DNA from 3 places in the Fictibacillus sp. B-59209 genome. Region 2 is predicted to be linked to each of the others. Evidence: predicted binding sites of a transcription regulator. Region 2 holds the regulator's gene; each other region holds the start of a gene.
The links. The regulator LexA, encoded in region 2, represses DNA repair genes until DNA is damaged. The targets are predictions, from matches to a motif close to CGAACATATGTTCG.
Positions count from the first base shown of each region.

Region 1: the regulator LexA is predicted to act here: its motif matches at 1,375-1,388, upstream of P4361_RS11445 (YolD-like family protein).
Region 3: the regulator LexA is predicted to act here: its motif matches at 1,439-1,452, upstream of P4361_RS01575 (DNA endonuclease).

Region 1 is NZ_JARMMC010000015.1:201-4,679, forward strand. Features, by position in the region: gene P4361_RS11435 (hypothetical protein) at 1-96, opposite strand, end outside; gene P4361_RS11440 (LytR family transcriptional regulator) at 186-1,127, opposite strand; gene P4361_RS11445 (YolD-like family protein) at 1,412-1,747, shown strand; gene P4361_RS11450 (S8 family serine peptidase) at 1,832-3,265, opposite strand; gene P4361_RS11455 (cell wall hydrolase) at 3,452-4,069, opposite strand; gene P4361_RS11460 (D-glycerate dehydrogenase) at 4,252-4,479, opposite strand, start outside.
Region 2 is NZ_JARMMC010000018.1:81,411-85,889, reverse strand. Features, by position in the region: gene cysI (assimilatory sulfite reductase (NADPH) hemoprotein subunit) at 1-842, shown strand, start outside; gene lexA (transcriptional repressor LexA) at 908-1,528, opposite strand; gene yneA (cell division suppressor protein YneA) at 1,684-1,962, shown strand; gene P4361_RS13305 (YneB family resolvase-like protein) at 1,970-2,626, shown strand; gene P4361_RS13300 (DUF896 domain-containing protein) at 2,671-2,910, shown strand; gene P4361_RS13295 (iron-sulfur cluster biosynthesis family protein) at 3,017-3,301, shown strand; gene tkt (transketolase) at 3,482-4,479, shown strand, end outside.
Region 3 is NZ_JARMMC010000003.1:99,707-104,185, forward strand. Features, by position in the region: gene P4361_RS01570 (flagellin) at 1-103, shown strand, start outside; gene P4361_RS01575 (DNA endonuclease) at 490-1,350, opposite strand; gene P4361_RS01580 (hypothetical protein) at 1,942-3,138, shown strand; gene flaG (flagellar protein FlaG) at 3,253-3,588, shown strand; gene fliD (flagellar filament capping protein FliD) at 3,604-4,479, shown strand, end outside.

The DNA of each region.
Region 1 (4,479 bases), on a different contig from region 2:
AGCTTCAAATAAGGCATTTTCTTCTTTATCCCGGACTTCAATGTAGCTGGTTCCGTTTCGTTTTTCTTTTTGTTTGTAGTCATAGTTTAAATGCATGAGAGGCACCCCTTTTGTAAAATATTTCTATATAAATAGTTTAGCATAAAAAAAGCAGCGACCCTCCTGCAAGGATCACTGCTGTCATCTTAAAGTTCGAGCTGTTCTTTTAACGTGGTTTGAATCTTGGTTTTCTCGTCTTCCGGCACGATGAGGTAGTAAATGCCGCCGATTCGCTGGCCTTGGCCTTTAATCTCGATGTTTTCTACATTTTTACGTGCGCCTTTATACTTCGATTGAATGTCTTTCATTTCGTCAAACTTCATGTTTGTCTTTACATTAGTGCCGACTACGTCCAGAATGTCGCCCATCTTTGTAACCGAAGAAATTTGTGCTCCTTCGTTTATGATTGCGCTGATCACCTGGCGCTGGCGTTCGTTACGGCCAAAGTCACCCTGTGGATCCTGTTTTCTCATACGGGTATAAGCAAGCGCTTCTTTTCCGGACAGCTTCAGCTCGCCTTTAGGGAACGAGTAGCCATCGTAATTAAACGCCAGACGTTCGTTATCTACAGTGACGCCTCCAAGGGCATCCACGATTCCTTTGAAGCTTTCCATGTTTACTTTTACGAAATAATCGACGGGCACGTCCAGGAAGTTTTCAACGGTCTTGATCGCCATTTTTGTTCCGCCAAATGCATACGCATGGTTGATTTTATCTTCTCGGCCTTTTCCAACGATTTCTGTGCGCGTATCACGCGGGATGCTGGTCATTACCATTTTGTTTGTATTCGGGTTAACGGTGACAAGAATTAGCGTATCGGATCGGCCGCGGTCACCTTGCCGCTCATCGACACCCAAAATCAAGATAGAAAGCGGGTCGCCTTTAGAGGGAGTAAGCTCTTTCTTTCGTTTAGAGGAACCGTCCCATGTAGAGTTGTCGTGCATTTTGTTGGCCGTATTTTTCACCGAGCCATAAACATAGTAGAAACCGCCTGCTCCAATGAGCAAGAGAACTCCAAGTATAATCAGTGTAACTTTTAAGCTCGTGCGTTTTTTCTTGCGCTGCTGTTTTGCTGAACGTCTGTCCATTTCATCAACCTCTTCTTTAAAATTAAAAACGACTGTATACAATTTTTGGAATATAATAGTTTAAAAGTTGCAATATCTTTTATAATATAACAGAAAATGACAGGTTTGTTTAAAAATATTTCAAAATTTACACATTCCTCAGGATTGGTTGGAGCCTAAGGTTGGGCACTTCATTAGGCTGGTTGCCTTCAATTTACAAGTTTCCGCAAATGACATGCATTATTTGTCATTTATTTTCAGTATAAACCGAACATATATTCGCATATAATAAGGTGAGGAAGGTGATGAATATGCTTCGGGACCGCGGAAAGATGAAATGGCAAGGGATGTTTATGCCTGAGCATGTGAAGGGTTTAAGGGAGTTTGACTGGGATCATAAAAAGAAGACAAAACCGGAACTGGATGAACAGCAATACGAGCTGATGGAAGAGACGATCTGTGAAGCGATGGCTGAAGATTTGGATCTGTGTATGACCATTTTTGAAAAAGGGGACTTTCATTTATTGATCGGGAAGGTCCATTATGTAGATTCCTATAAAAAAGAGCTGCGCATCGTAGATTTCCACCATGAGGTCCATCGAGTGAAGATGTCTGATCTGGTGGATGTGAAAATAAAATAAGGAGGAGTAAAATTGGTGCCATAAATTTGGTGCCAGGCACCGCTCTTTGACATATGTCAAAAGCGGGTGCCTGGCACCAATTTTTTATTTCGTTAATGCATTATAGATGTTGGCTTCTCCAGACCCGAATAGCGGATCTTGTCCCACTTTTCCGAGATCGACAGCTGTCTGGCGCAGCTTGGCCTGAACTTGTGCTGGCGAATATTCAGGATGCTGTGATTTGATGACCGCTGCGATACCGGCTACTTTCGGTGCAGCCATGGAAGTACCGTGAAGAAGGGCATAACCTTTTAAGTTTCCTGTTACATAGGGTGCCAGGTAGGTTGGCCAGGTTGAGAACGCGCGGTACTTAAAGTCACGCTTATCAAGATAATTTCCTTTTGGATTTTGGCGGTATAGGGCATCGTATGTCGGGCCGTTGTCGCCGCCAGGAGCAGCTACATCAATCACGCTTCCGTAGTTGGAATAGAACGCAATTTTATCCTTAGACCACTCATTGGAAGAGGATACCGTAACGACTCCAGGAACCTGGGCAGGTGCTACACGGGAAGGTCCTTTAATATCCAATCCGTACGTTTCCTTCCAGTAAGCTTGCATGTCATGGATATCGTTCAAGTTGCGGGAGTCATTGCCGGCAGAAACGACTACCGTCACACCTTTTTGCGTAGCGTACTGCATGGCACGGTGATAAGCCACCATGGAAGCGGAATCGCCTTTGTCGCCAAGATTGTTTGCCATCCAGCGCCATCCGCCAAGGCTCATGTTGATGACCTCAACTCCATCGTTCGCTGCAGACACGATCGCATCGGTAATCCATGATTGCTGGGCACCGCCTGTAGCACCGAAAACCCGGTACGAACGTACGGTTAAGTTCGGGCCAACGCCGTATACTTTACCGTTACCAGCAATGGAACCGGCTACGTGTGTTCCATGGCCGTTTTGGTCCCGGGCATCTTTCGTGCCAGGTACAAAGGTTTTACTGCCTGCAAGATCTGCATTTTCTTTTAAATCAGGGTGATTGAAGTCCATTCCGGTGTCGATGATCCCGACGACCGTGTTATGGTTTCCTTTGTTGATGTTATAGGATTTAAAATCGTTCGTGATCTTCTTTATATCCCACTGGAGATCATGGTAGTTTTGGCTAGGATCGTTCCAGTTGGGCTGCGGAATGGATGTAATGGGTTGTCCGTCAGCTGGATTTGGATCGTCTTCCAAATAAACTTCCAATTCTTTGTCCGCGGCTTGTACATTTGAATCTGCCTTCACTTTGGCAAGAAAATCAGGGGAGGATGATTTGGCTTCTACAACACCAATTTCCTCAACGACACGTTCCACAGAACCGCCGGCTTGTTCAATTTTTGCAGAAAGGTTGGAAGGGACGTTGTTGCCTTTATACGTTAGAAGATAATGCACCTGTGAGGCTGATTCCTCAGCGCTGGCAGGCTGGGAAACAAGTCCCGAAAACAGTGAGAATGACAGGGCTGAGCACATTGAAAGTACAGCAAGCTTTTTCTTCAAATTTCTATCCCCTTTTCATCAATATTAGACTGCAGTTAATATTTATCAAAAAACATCAGAAAATTGTGTCGAATTACTTTGTAATAAAAAATTTTATTTTCGACAATACGAAAAGTGGGGTTACAAAATTGGTGCCAGGCACCGCTCTTTGACATATGTCAAAAGCGGGTGCCTGGCACCAAAATATTATTTAGCAAATATATGATTGCCGATTCGGGTAACGCTTGGGCGTGAAAAGATCCAGTTGTTCGATGCAAGGTGAGGATTGTAATAGAAAATAGAACCGTGTGTAGGGTCCCAGCCTTTCATGGCATCAATGGCAGCACGATAGGCGGAAGAGTTAGGAGAGATATTATACTGTCCATCATGGACGGCAGTGAAAGCGTTGGTCTGGTAGACGACATTAAACGTATCTTTTGGAAAACGTGAATCTTCAAGGCGGTTTAGGATGACCGCAGCTACGGCGACTTTCCCGAGGTAGGATTCCCCGCGCGCTTCTCCGTTGACTACCCTTGCCATAATTTCGACATCGTTTAACTTACCGAATGTGCGCGGGCCGGCAACTCCGTCAGGAACAATGCCAGTGGCCAGCTGAAAATTAGCAACAGCATACTTTGTGAGAGGTCCATAATAGCCGGTAACAGGACCATGAAAGTAGCCTGCATTCTTCATGCGGCTCTGCAGGGTCTTAACCTCATTGCCTGTACTTCCCTTACCCAGCGTTTGTGCGTACGATAAACTTGGTGTTGCGGCTAGCGTGAATACCATAACAATCAGAATCAGCATTTTTTTTACCATTTTCATCAAAACACATCACCTCTCGCTATTTTTTGCACTACCATTTTACAGTAACAAACAAATAGGAAAATATTATCCATCAATGGGTTTATTTTATAGTAAGCAAGAAGTATGCTTTTTAAAAAATTGGTGCCAGGCACCACAAATTACACAAGTGTGTAATTGAGGTGCCTGGCACCGTTTACCGTTTACAGCATGATGCCGCTTTTTAGTTCCTGGACAATATTTGGGGGCTCGTTTCCGGTAACTGCAGCGACCAGGTTTTTGGCAGCGAGCATGGCCATATCGAACCTCGTCTGGTGAGTCGCTGAACCGATATGAGGCAGGGTCACCACGTTAGGAAGCTTCAACAGCGGATTGCTTGTTGAGACGGGTTCCTGGTCAAATACATCGAGACCGGCAGCCAGGATTTCTTT
Region 2 (4,479 bases):
TTCAGAGAGATTATGGAAACCGTTCACAGCGTAAGAACGCCCGCTTTAAATATACAGTCGACCGGTTAGGTCTTCAAACCGTTAAAGAAGAGCTGGAAAACCGTTTAGGCTGGAGTCTGGATGAAGCGAAAGACTTTTCTTTTGAAGATAATGGAGACCGGTATGGCTGGGTACAGGGTGTGCAGGAGAATTGGCATTTTACTCTGTTTGTTGAAGGCGGCCGTATCGCGGATCTTGAGAACTACAAGCTGATGACCGGTTTAAGGGAAATCGCAAAGGTCCATACAGGGGAATTCCGTTTGACCGCCAACCAGAACCTTATAATTGCCAATATTACGAGAGAGAAGAAACAAGAGATTACAGAGTTGTTGGAACAGTATGGAATGCTCGACAGCCAAAAAGTTTCTGCGATCCGGCAGAATTCCATGGCTTGTGTGGCCCTTCCTACTTGCGGTCTAGCCATGGCGGAGGCAGAACGCTATCTTCCGGTGCTAATGAACAAGATCGATAACATAGCTGAAGAAAACGGCTTGAGAAACGAAGAGATTACCGTTCGGATGACGGGTTGCCCCAATGGATGTGCCCGCCATGCCCTAGGTGAAATTGGGTTTATCGGTAAAGCGCCAGGAAAATATAACATGTATTTGGGTGCAGCGTTTGACGGCAGCCGATTAAGCAAAATGTATCGTGAAAACATAGGGGAGGAAGAGATTTTAAAAGAATTGAAGATGCTGTTCCCTAGATTTGCGAAAGAACGCGAAGAAGGCGAGCACTTTGGAGACTTTGTGATTCGTGCGGGCATTATAGAAGCAACGACGGACGGTACAAACTTTCATAATTAATATTATCCTTATAACTAAAACAGCGACCCAGCCATGTTTGCGGGGTCGCTTTTTTTTGCTTTTCTTTATTGAAGTGTTCGATATACACCGATTACTTTACCAAGGATGGTCACGTTTTGCAGCAAAATTGGAGATAAAGCGGCGTTTTCCGGCTGCAGGCGAATGTGGTCTTTTTCTTTAAAAAAGCGTTTTACAGTCGCTTCATTTTCTTCTGTCATGGCCACAATGATGTCACCGTTTTCAGCTGTTGGCTGCTGCTTGACGACCACGAGGTCCCTGTCGTAGATGCCAGCTTCTATCATACTGTCTCCTTCTACAGTTAACATAAAAACATTATCGTCTCCTACAACGTGTTCTGGCAATGAAAAATATTCATCAACGTTTTCGATTGCTGTAATCGGTGAACCCGCGGTAACTTTACCGATGATCGGTACATTAACTGATCGCGTTCTGTTTATGATCTGATCTGATTCGAGGCCGAGCACTTCAATGGCCCTGGGTTTGGTAGGATCACGCCTGATCAGCCCCTTTTTCTCAAGCCTGGATAAATGGCCGTGTACGGTTGAGCTTGAAGCCAGTCCAACTGCTTCACCGATTTCCCTGACTGATGGTGGATAGCCTTTCGCGTTTACTTCTTCCTTAATAAAGTCCAGGATATCGATTTGTCTTCTGGATAATTTTGTCATGATTACACCTCATTCACTGAATACTCTTGAAAAAAGTATAGCATGCAGGAACAAGATATACAAACATAAGTTCGAAGAAAACCCTTGTAAAGAACAGGTGTTCCTATTATAATGAAAATTAATAAGAACACATATTCGCAAAGGGGAGATATACGATGAAGGGATTTTCACCGGTATTTATGCTATTATCTATTGTTGCAGCAGGTTTTATTATGTTCGCTTATCAGTCTCACGCAGAAGGATCCAGAGAATATATGGAGATTACCGTTAATAAAGGTGATTCACTTTGGGAGATCGCCGAAGAATATACGAAGGACAAAGGTTCAAATTGGGAATTTGTCAACTGGGTTGAAAAGAATAACGGAATACAGGCAGGAACCATTACCCCAGGACAGAAATTAACGATACCGATCAAGGCAGAAGAAGACAGGTGAGGCACAATTGAGATCGATCATTTATTGCAGAGTAAGCACCGAAAAGGAAGAGCAGACATCCTCTTTATCCCGGCAGGAAGATGAATTGAGACAGCTGGCAGCCAGCCATGGGTTCGGCATTGTCTCTGTCATAAAAGATAGAGAAAGCGGATACAGCCTGGAACGGGTTGGTTTGTTTGAGGTAATCGAGCGGGCCCAAAACGAAGAATTTGATGTTCTTCTTGTAACGGATGATACCCGCTTGGGCAGGGGGAACGCCAAGATCGTTCTTCTTCACGAACTACAGAAGAGGAACATTAAAGTTTATACCTACAGCAGCCAAGGGGAATACCATCTTTCCGAAGCGGAGTCTATGGTGCTTGAAATCGTTGCCGTTGTAGAGGAATATCAGCGCAAGCTACATAACTTAAAGATAAAAAGAGGAATGAGGAAGGCTGTTCAAAAAGGCTATAAACCACAAAAGAATTTAAAGAACATCCATCATGGAGGAAGAGACCGGAAAGTGCTTCCGGTTGATGAAATCATCCGGCTTAGAGGAATGGATCTTACGTTTGCAGAAATTGCCGTTACGCTAAGGGGTTTTGGATATGAAGCATCCAAAGCGACAGTTCACCGCAGGTATAAGGAGTATTTAGAAAGTGCTCCGACTGGAAACTCTACTTAATATTCGTTACGATAGGAATATCGAAGAAAAAGGAGAGGTGTTCCATGCTTACACCAGATAAACTGGAACGGATAAATTTTCTTGCCAAAAAATCTAAACAAGAAGGTTTGTCAACAGAAGAAGCCAAAGAACAAAAGCAATTAAGGGAAGAGTATCTGAAAAACGTCAGAACTTCTTTTCAAAATAGATTGCATTCATTGAAGATCATTGACCCGGAAGGCAATGATGTAACACCGGATAAGCTAAAAGAAAGTAAAAAAAGCCAGAACAATATGAAGCATTAAGGAAAAAGTCCTGATTTCAGTACAAAGAAATCAGGCTTTTTTGTTGTTGCAAAATTCAGAATTTCGTATATACTGTTATATAACAACTGTGAAAGGGGAGAACACCTTGGCCTTTTCAATAACGGATTCTGTGGTCAGACTGTATAGTGAGATCGATCTTAATGAAGGTGAGGCACTCCGGTTATATGCGCGATATGCCGGCAGTGCAAGCAACGGCGGATACTCATTAGGCGTCATCCCAGCTCAGCCGGCAGACGGTGATGATATTCAGGAAATAAGCGGATTGAAATTTTGTATTAAACCGGATGACCGCTGGCTCGTAGATGATATGAAACTGGACTATGACGAAGGGGAAGATATCTTTTATTGTGAGTTCCCTGCGTTAAACTAAATAAAGGAACCTGTATTATAACAAAAAGTTATAAAGTTATAATGCAGGTTTTTTTATTTGTATCAAAGAAAGATTTTATGGGACACTATTGGTGGGCATTGTGCTTGTATAAAATGTCCAATATGTTTATGATGGTATCGAGAAATCTTTTACATATGTAGATGAAGGGATGATTAAATAATGTCTACTGCTTCAATTGACCAATTATCAATCAACACTATCCGTACCTTGGCTATAGATAGCATTGAGAAAGCCAAATCTGGACACCCTGGTATGCCAATGGGTGCTGCACCGATGGCTTACAGTCTTTGGACGAAATTCATGAATCACAACCCGGAAAATCCTGAATGGTTTAACCGTGACCGTTTTGTGTTATCTGCAGGGCATGGCTCCATGCTGCTTTACAGCCTGCTTCACCTTTCAGGCTATGACTTGTCCATGGAAGACTTAAAACAATTCCGCCAATGGGGAAGCAAAACGCCAGGACATCCTGAGTACAAACATACGGCTGGTGTAGATGCTACAACAGGACCGCTTGGACAAGGGATTGCGATGGCTGTAGGTATGGCAATGGCAGAACGCCATCTTGCTGCTACTTACAACAAAGACGGCTTTGAAGTTGTTGACCACCATACGTACTCTATCTGTGGAGACGGAGATTTGATGGAAGGCGTATCAGCTGAAGCTGCATCTTTAGCAGGTCATCTTGGACTCGGAAAACTTGTTGTTCTTTATGATTCAAATGATATCTCTCTTGATGGAGATCTTCATCTTTCGTTTTCTGAGAGTGTAGAAGACCGCTTTAAAGCATATGGATGGCAAGTACTTCGTGTAGAAGACGGAACAAACCTTGAAGAGATCGAAAATGCGATCGCCGAAGCAAAAAAGGATACTTCACATCCGACGTTAATCGAAGTGAAAACAGTAATCGGATACGGTTCTCCTAACAAGTCCGGTAAATCTGCTTCTCATGGTGCTCCTCTTGGATCAGATGAAGTAAAACTGACAAAAGAAGCATACAACTGGGTGTTTGAAGAAGACTTCTTCGTACCTGATGAAGTAAGTGATCACTTTGCTTCATTGAAAGAAGATAGCAAAAAGAAAGAACAGGAATGGAATGAGTTATTTGCACGCTATGAAAAAGAGCACAGTGAAGCTGCAGCTCAATTGAAAACAGC
Region 3 (4,479 bases), on a different contig from region 2:
AATGATGAACCAAACAAAGAACTCTATTCTTTCTCAAGCAGCACAAGCAATGCTGGCTCAATCGAATCAAATGCCTCAAGGTGTTTTACAACTCTTGAAGTAATGATTAGAAGGGCGTCTAGTTTGGTAACGAGCTAGATCATTACTGGGTGAATTGCTGGAACTTCCTAAAGCTTTCTCAACCACAGCGTAACTGGAAACAGTAGGCGTGACGGTTTGAAAATGAGAAGGATGAACAATGGATAATCAGCAGCCAAGCTCCTGTCTCGAAAGAGTGGAGAAGGTTCAACGACTAGAATGTACTGTCTAAGGCTAACGCTATGACAATGAGATTCGTAGGGTGAGAAATCATTCGAAGTGCCCAGCCCCTTATATGTTAAGGGTGAAGATATAGTCTATTCTGTAGCTGAAAAGCACAGCGGCAAAGCAAGCCAACCAACAACCACAAGGAGTTCTTCAACTTCTTCGTTAATCTTATTGATGGTCATCTCACAGGAGGTGGCCATTTTTTCTTAATTCACTGAGCTTATAAACTACTGACCAATAAGATCTTCCTATCGCATCCGCAATAAATTGATCGGTTTTCTTTTGTTGTTTAAGAGTGATCATCCTCTCCACCTCAATGTTGGAGTAATTTTTGTTTCTATATGAACAGGATGCCACAATTACATATTCAGGGTCTATTATCTTGTATTTGTTCTTCTCTAAGGAAAACCTGTACTCCCAGTCTGTCTTATATCGCATAGATTCACAGGTTTTTGTAACAGGACTGATTGTACTTAGAAAATTCAAGGTATCATCTATTTTAGAACTTTTAAGAATGTATCCTAAACCATCTTTTCTTTTACTCAGTCGAAGATTTAAATTTAACTGGTCATATAATATATTGCTGAAACGCACTAATTCCTGATAGCTGTAGCATTGTAAATAAAGAGCAATATGAGGAGACAAGCATACGCTTTTTTGTTTAGTATTTATTCGTTTTGATAAACATAGTGAACCATCATCCATATATAAAACAGCAAGAATTGTCAAAAGATCACAATATGGAAAGAGCTCAAAAGGAATTTGTTTTTTACCGGCATTATTATAAAAGTAGGGATAGAGTTCAGTAAAAAGCTGTAACGAACGTGAACGAAGAGTATGGGTTTTAATCGTTATATAAAACAGCTGAGGAACGGCGTGCTGTTTCCATTCTCTATACTTTAGTTGTGCAACGCCGAAATGCTCTCTGTAACTATGATTTTTTCTTCTAGAGTTTTTATAGATTTTCGTAATTTCCCCATCTCCCAGAATACTTCCGACTATTAAACTCCGTGTATACATATCCAACTTTAGAAATTGGTTCATACAACCACCTCTACTAAATTCATACTGGTTTCTTATATAATAAAAGGGAAACTGGTCGAGTAACATAAAGAGCAAATTATGCTAAGTTAAAACTTTTGTTTGTCGGAATTTTGTTGTCAGGCTGTTCTGCTGACAAAAAAAGTGAGACGGTAAAAAGTAAGCCTGTTTCAGCATTTGAGGAAGAGAAGAAAGAGAAGCTCGGCAAGGATACCAATGTGACTGGAGAAAATGCTAAGCCACAAAGAGCAAAGGTGGATTGGCTGAAAAGGACTATTGAACCGTTGCTGAAGTTGTAAAGAATGATAGCAAGCATTAGAAAATTCGGGGATTGACGCAAAACCTTTTGTACCAAAAATATGGAAAAGATGTTAGAAGAAATGATAGGGAGTATAGCTACCACCAGTATACAATAAACCATTTTAAAAGAGAGCTAAAAATAGCTTTCTTTTTTATTTTTTTGCTAAATTTTGGAGTTTTTGTACCGATAAAAATACTAGGTCTATTTTCTTAGATGGTTTGTTAAACAAAGTGCATTAATATTGTACTTAATATTACAAGCCATCAAAATATTTAAGAAGGAGTTAATTACATATGGGTACCAAACAAAATAAAAGGTTATTAGCAAGTGCATTAGTTGCAGGAAGTATCGTATTTCCTGCATTGCAATCTCCTGTTCATGCAGAAGGACCATCCTACATTGAAGTGGAAAATAATGTAGGAACAAATGATACAGTAACTTTTAAAAATACAAAGGCAAAAGATACTGTAAAAGTCTATAATGCGGATGGAAGCATTTTGTTAGGAAAAGGTGTTTCATCTTCAAAAGGTGGAGACTTAACGATTAAATTAAAGGATCAGTTTACTGAGCCCACTATTCAAGTGACCTTAACCAATTACAACAAGAAAGAAAGTGAAATGGTTGAAGTTGAAGTACCGGATGAAACAATAACCGATGCATTATCTTCAGATGACTTAGCTGTTAATAATAACGTCGGTACTTCAGATACTGTATCGGTCAAGGAAGTCAAAGCGAAGGATACAGTAAAAGTGTATAATGCCTCTGGTGAAACCTTACTTGGATCAGCAAAGGCAACAAAAACCGGATCGTTAACGGTTAAACTAAAGTCCCAGTTAACAGAAGGTTATGTACAAGTCAGTTTGAGTACATACAACAGTCTTGAAAGTGAAAAAACGGATGTAGAAGTACCAGACGAAATGATAACCGATGCTTTATTACCGGCTAATATTGTTGTTAATAACAATACAGGGGCGCCAGATACAGTTGCCGTTAATAACCTTTTTGCCAAAGATATTGTGAAAGTATATGATGCATCGGGTGAAAATCTGTTGGGGACAGCAAAAGCCACAAAAAATGGGGGTGTAATTGTTAAGCTTAAGGCTCCTTTAGCTGAGGATACCATTCAGCTGAGTGTCACTAGCTTTGGTAAGCTTGAAAGTGAAAAAGTTGAGGCTTCAGTATCAGGCGATTTTATATCTCAAATGGTACCTACAGACATGGTTATTGTAAACAATAACGTAAATGTTGCAGATACTGTACTTGTTCAGGGAGTTGCAGCAAAAGATGTTATAAAAGTATACGACGCTTCCGGTGAAATCATGCTTGGTACAGCAAAGGCATCAAAAGCTGGCGATGTAATTGTAAAATTAAAAACACAGTTAGCGGAAGACACAATTCAAGTGACGTTGACAAGCTATTACAGCTTAGAGAGTGAGCAGGTCGAAGTTGAAGTACCAGAAGAAGAAACAACAGAACTTCCATTAAACTAATCTCAAAAAGAATCCTAGCAAATGCTAGGGTTCTTTTTTGATTTCATCTTGATTTTTAGAGATGTTTACCGATAAAACTAGTAGATCAATTTTTTCATTTCAGGAGAGATTATTGTGGAATTAACTCGTATCACTTCATCTGTAGCTCCAAATACACAAATAGATCCAGCAGAAAAAGTCAGTGAATTCCCAACGGACAGGCAATCAAAAAGTGAAAGCTCACCGAACCCAAAAGAATTGAAGGAAATGGTGAAAGGAATCAATGATTTGTTAATTCCGGCTCACACTTCCTCCAAGTTTGTGCTTCATGAAAAATTACATGATTATTACGTTCAAATTATTGATGATAAAACACAGGAAGTGATCAAAGAGCTTCCTTCCAAAAAGTTTCTGGACATGTATGCTTCCATGCTAGATTTTGTAGGATTGTTTATTGATAAAAAAATTTAATGAGAGGTGATGTGAATGAGTACATTGCGCATTAGCGGACTTGCCAGTGGGATGGATGTAGATTCCATGGTCAAGGAGATGATGAAAGCTCAGCGGGTGCCGATGGATAAGCTGAATCAGAAAAAGCAAATACTGGAGTGGCAAAGAGATGACTACCGTTCGATGAATACCTTGCTATCCGGTTTGAAGGATTTGTCTTTTTCTATGAAGTTAACCTCTTCTTACCGTTCAAGAACGGTTACTTCTTCAGATGAAAGCCGTATTACAGCCACAGCAAGTTCGTCAGCAAGCCTGACTTCGTATAATATCTCTTCTGTAGATAAACTAGCAAGTGCCGCAACAAAGGTAAACGCTGGAGCATTATCTAAATCAGCGACTGATAAAATAGATGCCGATTCCGGACTTTACGATCAAATGACCAAGTTTGCAAGTTACGTAGACAATACAAGCACTGGCTTTAATTGGAAGAAGGGTAGTATAGAAAAAGAATCAAAAACAATTGAATCGGCAACGGATACGATTCAATTAAAACAGGCGAATTTAGATAACAATTTGCTGTTAAGTTCGAGCGTTAAAGTCAATGGAAAGGATTATCAAGTAGTTAGTTCATTTACTGATCCTAAATTGCCCGGACAAGTCATTGTAGGTGCAGACGGTAAGCTGAACTTCAGTGAGCAACTTACAGCGGGCAGTTCCGTATCTGTCACATATTTTACACCTGATCACACGGACGTCATTACCGTCCCAGGAGGAATCAAAGATTTTCAACTCACCAAAACTTCCATTGCCTCAGGATCATTAACTTCCGTTTCAGTAAAAACTTCTTCTGGGAGTATTGATAACTATACAGTTGTCACCGATAAAACTCAGCTTACAAGCGGAACAAAAAAC